Regions from separate parts of the Methylocaldum sp. RMAD-M genome, predicted to be linked through region 2. Evidence: predicted binding sites of a transcription regulator. Region 2 holds the regulator's gene; each other region holds the start of a gene.
The links. The regulator HrcA, encoded in region 2, represses chaperone genes, less so after heat shock. The targets are predictions, from matches to a motif close to TNTTAGCACTCNNNNNNNNNGAGTGCTAANA.
Positions count from the first base shown of each region.

Region 1: groES (co-chaperone GroES) is a predicted target of HrcA. The motif match lies at 1,080-1,110, and genes of this name have one in related genera.
Region 3: groES (co-chaperone GroES) is a predicted target of HrcA. The motif match lies at 1,062-1,092, and genes of this name have one in related genera.

Region 1 covers NZ_JAFIBZ010000001.1:327,954-330,228, forward strand. The annotation lists gene groL (chaperonin GroEL) at 1-696, opposite strand, end outside; gene groES (co-chaperone GroES) at 739-1,029, opposite strand; gene JOD69_RS01500 (FAD-dependent oxidoreductase) at 1,265-2,275, opposite strand, start outside.
Region 2 covers NZ_JAFIBZ010000001.1:448,445-450,719, reverse strand. The annotation lists gene JOD69_RS01955 (NAD(+) kinase) at 1-100, opposite strand, end outside; gene bfr (bacterioferritin) at 161-625, opposite strand; gene hrcA (heat-inducible transcriptional repressor HrcA) at 800-1,858, shown strand; gene grpE (nucleotide exchange factor GrpE) at 1,872-2,275, shown strand, end outside.
Region 3 covers NZ_JAFIBZ010000002.1:278,468-280,742, reverse strand. The annotation lists gene JOD69_RS03395 (WYL domain-containing protein) at 1-970, opposite strand, end outside; gene groES (co-chaperone GroES) at 1,155-1,445, shown strand; gene groL (chaperonin GroEL) at 1,488-2,275, shown strand, end outside.

The DNA.
Region 1 (2,275 bases), 120 kb from region 2:
GTCGCGGATGTTGGAGATCTTCTTGTCGTGCAGCAGGATGTACGGGTTTTCGAGCTCGACGCTCATGGTTTCTTGGCTGTTGATGAAATAGGGCGAGAGATAGCCGCGGTCGAACTGCATACCCTCGACAACATCCAGTTCGTTGTCCAAACCGGAACCTTCCTCAACGGTAATCACGCCTTCCTTGCCCACCTTGTCCATCGCGTCGGCGATGATTTTGCCGATGCTCTCGTCGGAGTTGGCGGAGATGGTGCCGACCTGGGCGATGGCTTTACTGTCGGTGCAGGGCTTGGAGAGTTTCTTCAGCTCTTCGATGACCACGCCGACCGCCTGATCGATGCCGCGTTTGATATCCATCGGGTTTGCACCCGCCGCTACGGATTTCAAGCCTTCGCGGACAATGGCCTGAGCCAGGACGGTTGCCGTGGTGGTGCCGTCGCCGGCGACGTCGGACGTCTTCGAGGCGACTTCCTTCACCATCTGAGCGCCCATGTTCTCGAACTTGTCTTTCAGTTCGATCTCTTTTGCGACCGAAACGCCGTCTTTGGTGACGGTCGGTGCGCCGAAGCTCTTTTCCAGCACGACGTTGCGGCCTTTCGGGCCCAGGGTCTGCTTCACGGCGTCGGCCAGAACGTTAACCCCGGCCAGCATGCGCTGACGGGCATCATCGGAAAAACGGACTTCTTTAGCTGCCATCAGTTAATTCCTCCAAAATCAGTCTGAACGTTAGGTCGTGGATCAGGCTTCGAATACGCCCATGATGTCGTCTTCGCGCAGCATCAGATATTCGGTGCCGTCGATTTTGACTTCGGTACCGGCATACTTGCCGAACAAGACTTTGTCACCGACTTTTACATCCAGTGCGCGCACTTGACCGTTATCCAGGGCTTTTCCGTTTCCTACAGCAACCACTTCGCCTTTGATCGGCTTTTCCTTTGCGGTGTCGGGAATGACGATTCCGCCCGGGGATGTTTTTTCTTCTTCCCAGCGTTTTACGACGATACGGTCATGCAAGGGACGAATTTTCATGATGACTGTTTTCTCCTTGAAGAAGGTTGAACCTCAAAAAAACACTGTAGTGTTAGCACTCTCTGTCGAGAGCTGCTAACAATATAGCGATGCGGATTTAGTTTTCAAGGGGCGCAATATGAAATTTTGATTACCGAATCGAGCTAGCATTTCAGAAAAGATGAAGGCCAGCGTTAGGCTGGCCTTCGGTTTTATGGCCTCGCGTGGCCGGTCTTGTGGAAAGCGGGTCGCCGCCCTACCTAAACGAATCGGCGAAGATGTTGTCGGCCCAATGGAACATGTGCTCGTAATTTTCCGACGACGGCTCCGCCGCTTCGCCGAACGAATCCTCGACGCGCTTCATGCTGTGCGTTGTCGGATCGTATTGGTAAACCGCAGTCAACCACGACGCTTCGGTCTCGGTGATGGGGCTGAAGCAGGCCGAATTGGTCGTCGGCTGCGGGTCCGGTGTTTCGCCGACGAACGCGCGGATGATCGAGTCGACGCAAACTTTGGCCTGGGAGTTCGCCATGTGGCCGGACTTCGGTTGTGCCGTTGCCTGAGAATCGCCGATCACATAGATGTTTTCGTAGACGGTTGAACCGTAAGTCAGCGGATCGACCGTCGCCCATCGGCCCGTCGGATCGTTGACCACGCCGGCGTCGAAGACGATCTGTCCGGCTTTCTGGTTGGGAATCATGTTGAGCACGTCCGCCGACAACGCGCCGATCGTGGTGTCTATTGTCTTGAGCGATGAATTGACTTGGGTAATGCCTACGTTGGCGTGGTATTCGAGCGTTCCTGCATAGGTCTGGCTGAATGCCGTGCCGAATGTATGCGGCTCGGCCACGATGTCTGGGTTCGCATCCAGCACGATGATCTTCGAACGTCGCTTCTTGCGCTTCAGATAAGCGGCGACGATACATGCACGCTCATATGGGCCGGGTGGGCAGCGATAGGGCGCTTTGGGGACGTTCATGACGAACACGCCACCGTCCGGCATGGCCGCCAATTGATTCTTGAGCAGGGTAGTCTGGGGCCCGGCTTTCCAGGCGTGGGGCGTCAGGTTCGGGTCGTACAGACGTTCGGCTCCGGCCGGATTCGGGTTGATGAAGTCGATGCCGGGCGCAAGGATCAGATGCTCGTAGTCTAGTGTGGCGCCATTCGACAGACCCACCTTGCTACCGACCGGGTCGATGGCGGCAGCCATGGCTTGGACGATCTTGACGCCTCGATTTCTTAAACCGTCGTAGCTTAGGTTGATCCG
Region 2 (2,275 bases):
ATCTCCCGGTAAGATGTCCGTAAAGCGAGGAAAGGGTTTCGGCTATGCGTGGCGCATCGGGCTTCCCGATTAGGGCTACGTTCCGGAAAATGGATGGCATATGTTTCTGAAGCCGCGAGCGTCCCGCGTCACTGTAAATGGGGCTGACCGGTACCGCAGCTTACATCTGAGACTGCAAATAGTTCTGCAGGCCGATTTTCCGAATCAACTCCGCCTGCGTTTCAAGCCAGTCGACCTGCTCTTCCTCATCTTCGAGTATCTCTTCCAGAAGATCTCGGGAGACATAATCTCCGGCCTTTTCACAAAACTCGACCGCTTCGCGCAGCAAAGATACGCTTTGAAGTTCCAACTGAAGGTCGCAGCCGAGCATTTCCTCCGGATTTTCTCCGATCTTCAAATGCCCCAAATCCTGCAAGTTTGGCAATCCTTCAAGAAACAAAATACGCTCGATCAACTTGTCGGCACGCTTCATCTTACCGATAGATTCATCATATTCGTGCTTGTCGAGCTCGCCCAACCCCCAGTTCCTGTACATTCTCGCATGAAGAAAATACTGGTTAATGCCGATCAGTTCGTTGCCCAGCACGCGATTAAGATAATCGATAACCGTCGAGTCGCCTTGCATAATTCTCTCCTTGGATATGGAAGCGTTCGCCATGTGGTGACCTAAGATTTACACCTAATTAGACGCCGCTTTGCTCGATATGGTATGAGCTTCTTGACACATTATCTAGGGGTTGCTAACTTTTTAGCACTCGATGGTCTCGAGTGCTAAAACCCCCACCATTCGAGGATACCGGTGCCTAAATATCCCCAATTGAGCGAGCGAGCCCAACACTTGCTTAAAGTGCTGGTGGAGCGTTATATCGGCGAAGGCCAGCCGGTTGGTTCGCGGGCTTTAGCGCGCGACACCGGCTTGAATTTAAGCCCGGCGACGATCCGCAACATCATGGCGGATCTCGAAGACATAGGGCTGATCACATCGCCACATACGTCAGCGGGACGCATGCCGACGGTAACCGGCTACCGTTTTTTTGTTGATACCTTGCTGACCATCAAACCTTTGCAGCAAGACATCATCCGACAGCTCCGCCAGGACCTGAATACTCAGGAAGATCCCGACGATTTGCTCGAAGCCGCCTCTCGCGTCCTCTCGGAAGTAACCCATATGGCGGGCCTCGTGATGTTGCCGCGCAGGGAGATAGTCACCTTCAGACACATCGAATTTATCCCGCTGTCCGGTCAACGCTTGCTGGTCATCCTGGTCACTAACGAACAGGAAGTCCACAACAAGATCATTCACTCACCCCGTCAGTTCACGCCTGCCGATTTGCAAGCGGCAGCAAATTTCCTCAATTCAACCTATGCAGGCAAGGATCTAACTGCGATCCGCGAGAGTCTATTTAACGACTTGCAGGAAATGCGGAATCGTTTAAGCCAGGAAATTATTGATGCGGCTGAAATCGCGGATTTGGCACTTAAGGATAAAGGAAAACGTCGGAACCCGTTTGTGCTAACCGGCGAAATCAATCTGATGGATTTTGCCGATTTGGCCAATATGGAGCGGCTCCGTTCCTTATTCGAAACGTTTCATCAGAAGGAAGACTTAGTCCATCTACTAGACCGTTGCCTAGAAACCCCCGGCGTCAAGATCTTTATAGGCGAGGAATCCGGCTATCGTGCGCTGGATCAGTGCAGCCTGGTAACCGCCTCTTACTCTCTCAATGGCGAGGCGGTAGGCGTACTCGGCGTTATCGGCCCCACCCGCATGGCGTATGAGCGGGTCATTCCTTTGGTTGACATTACCGCGAAATTGTTGGGGGCCGCCTTGAATCAAAAATCGCTGACCCCATCTTAATTCTTAACCCATATTGGTAGAAATCGTCGACCTGTGTGCGTGCATAGGCACACGGGCTCATTATTTTTCGTTGAGGAGCAGTTATATGAGCAAAGACCAGGCTTCGCCCGAATCGGCGCCAAAGGCGCCAGATCAAGCGGAACAAGCCGCTTCTGTCGACACGGCAATCACAACGGAAGAAGGTGTTGTCGAACCAACGCCGATCGAGCAACTTGCACAGCAATTGACCGAAGCAACTCGCCGAGCGGAGGAGAATTGGGACAAATTCGTACGCACCCAGGCCGAGTTGGAGAATTTGCGCCGACGCTCGGAAAAAGAACTCCAGAATGCCAATAAATATGCTCTGGAGAAATTTTCGAAGGAGCTATTGACCGTGGTCGATAGCCTCGAACTCGGGCTGCAAGCGGCCGTCGGAGA
Region 3 (2,275 bases), on a different contig from region 2:
GAACCGTTTCTTGCAGTTTGCTCCTGAGCGATTCGGGAGCGAGGACTTCGACGTCCGCGCCGTGTTTGAGGATGTCCATGATCAGTTCGCGGTCGTCGGCGTAGGGGATTTCGAGGGTGTAACTGCCGTCCGGCTCGAACCGGGTCTTTTGCTTGGGATGCCAGATTTCATGGCTGACCCAGCGCGCGCGTTCGGGCGTAAAACGCAATTCCGCCCAGTGGATTTCGGCGCCGGAGAAGATGCCGTAACCGGATGCCAGTTCTCGATCCAACTCTTCGTCCGGGATGTCTACGGCGGGTTCGTTCAGCGCCGATGCGGAGCGGAGCGCATCCACGGCGAAACTTCGGATCGCTTCACGGAGATGGCACCAGGCGTCCAAATACCAGTTTTCGCGGTAGTGGATCAGGCGCTGCGGCGACACCGTGCGTTCGGATGTTTCATCGGTGCTGCGGTTGTAATGGACAATTCGCAGCCGGCGGCGTCTGAGCAGAGCCGTCGCAACCACTTCGAAATGCTGTAGATCCACCGTTCGCCGTGCGACATGGAACACCCGGACCCGTTTTTCGACTTCCTGCCACTCGTGATCGCCGGCGCCGAGCAGGGCATTGAGGCGGGCGAGCAGCGGCTGGATATGCGGTTCGAGCAGCCCGGGCTGAAGGTCTGCGAGCAGTTGGCGCATGGTGAGGAGAGCATGGATTTCCGAGGCATTGAACCAAAGGCCGGGCAATTCGTAGGCCGCATCGCCGCTATGGGGCCCGAAGCGGTAGCCGCGGGTTTTTCGGTCCCAAACGATCGGCGCGTTGAATCGATTGCGCATATATTCGATATCACGCTTGAAAGTGGCTGCCGATATACCCAATTCTTCAAGGAACGCCTTTTGAGAGACGTTTTCCCGCTCGCGGATCAGTTGATCGATTTTGTAGAAGCGTTCGGTGCGGTCCATGTTCTTTTCTCGAAGCTGGTTGCGCACGAATCTTAACCCAGGAAAAACGCGGATTCGCGCAACTCTTTCACATGTGGTGGGGGAGCGTTGATCTTGACATGAAATATTCGACGGCTATGATTAGCACTCGTTTTAGTCGAGTGCTAACAAAGCTAGGGTCTGGTCGACCGCTCGTCAGTCAATACATCATCAGTAGGAACAGGAGAGTATGATGAAAATTCGTCCTTTGAATGACCGTGTTATCGTGAGGCGCCTCGAAGAGGAGCGGACTTCGCCGGGCGGAATCGTGATTCCGGATACGGCTGCGGAAAAACCGATGCGCGGTGAAGTTCTTGCGGTGGGTAACGGCAAAACTCTGGATAACGGGCAAGTGCGCGCGCTGCAAGTCAAAGCGGGCGACAAGGTGCTGTTCGGCAAATATTCCGGCACCGAGGTGAAACTCGATGGCGAGGATATCCTTGTCATGCGCGAAGACGACATCATGGCTGTGCTCGAAGACTGAGCACGCCCGGAATTCAACATCAACCAACGAAGGTAAATCGTAATGGCAGCGAAAGACGTAAGATTCGGTGATGACGCGCGGATCCGCATGGTTCGCGGGGTCAATATTCTGGCACAGGCGGTGAAAGTGACCTTGGGTCCGAAAGGCCGCAATGTCGTGCTCGAAAAGAGTTTCGGCGCGCCGACCGTCACCAAGGACGGCGTATCCGTGGCGAAAGATATCGAGCTCTCCGACAAGTTCGAAAACATGGGCGCTCAGATGGTGAAGGAAGTCGCGTCTCAGACTTCCGATGTCGCGGGCGACGGCACCACCACCGCCACCGTTCTGGCGCAATCGATTCTGGTCGAGGGCCTGAAGGCCGTGGCCGCCGGCATGAACCCGATGGATCTGAAACGCGGCATCGACAAGGCGGTCACCGCCGCCGTCGACGCCATCCACGAAATGTCCGTTCCCTGCACCGACAGCAACGCGATCGCTCAAGTCGGCACCATTTCCGCCAACTCAGACGAGAGCATCGGCAAGATCATTGCCGAAGCGATGGACAAAGTGGGCAAGGAAGGCGTGATCACGGTCGAGGAAGGTTCGGGCCTTGAAAACAGCCTGGATGTCGTCGAAGGTATGCAGTTCGACCGCGGCTATTTGTCGCCGTACTTCATCAACAATCAGCAGAGCATGAGCGCCGAGCTGGAAAACCCGCTGATCCTCATCTGCGAGAAAAAGATTTCCAATATCCGCGACATGCTGCCGGTACTCGAAGGCGTCGCTAAAGCCGGTCGTCCGCTGCTGATCATCGCGGAAGATGTCGAAGGCGAAGCGCTGGCGACCTTGGT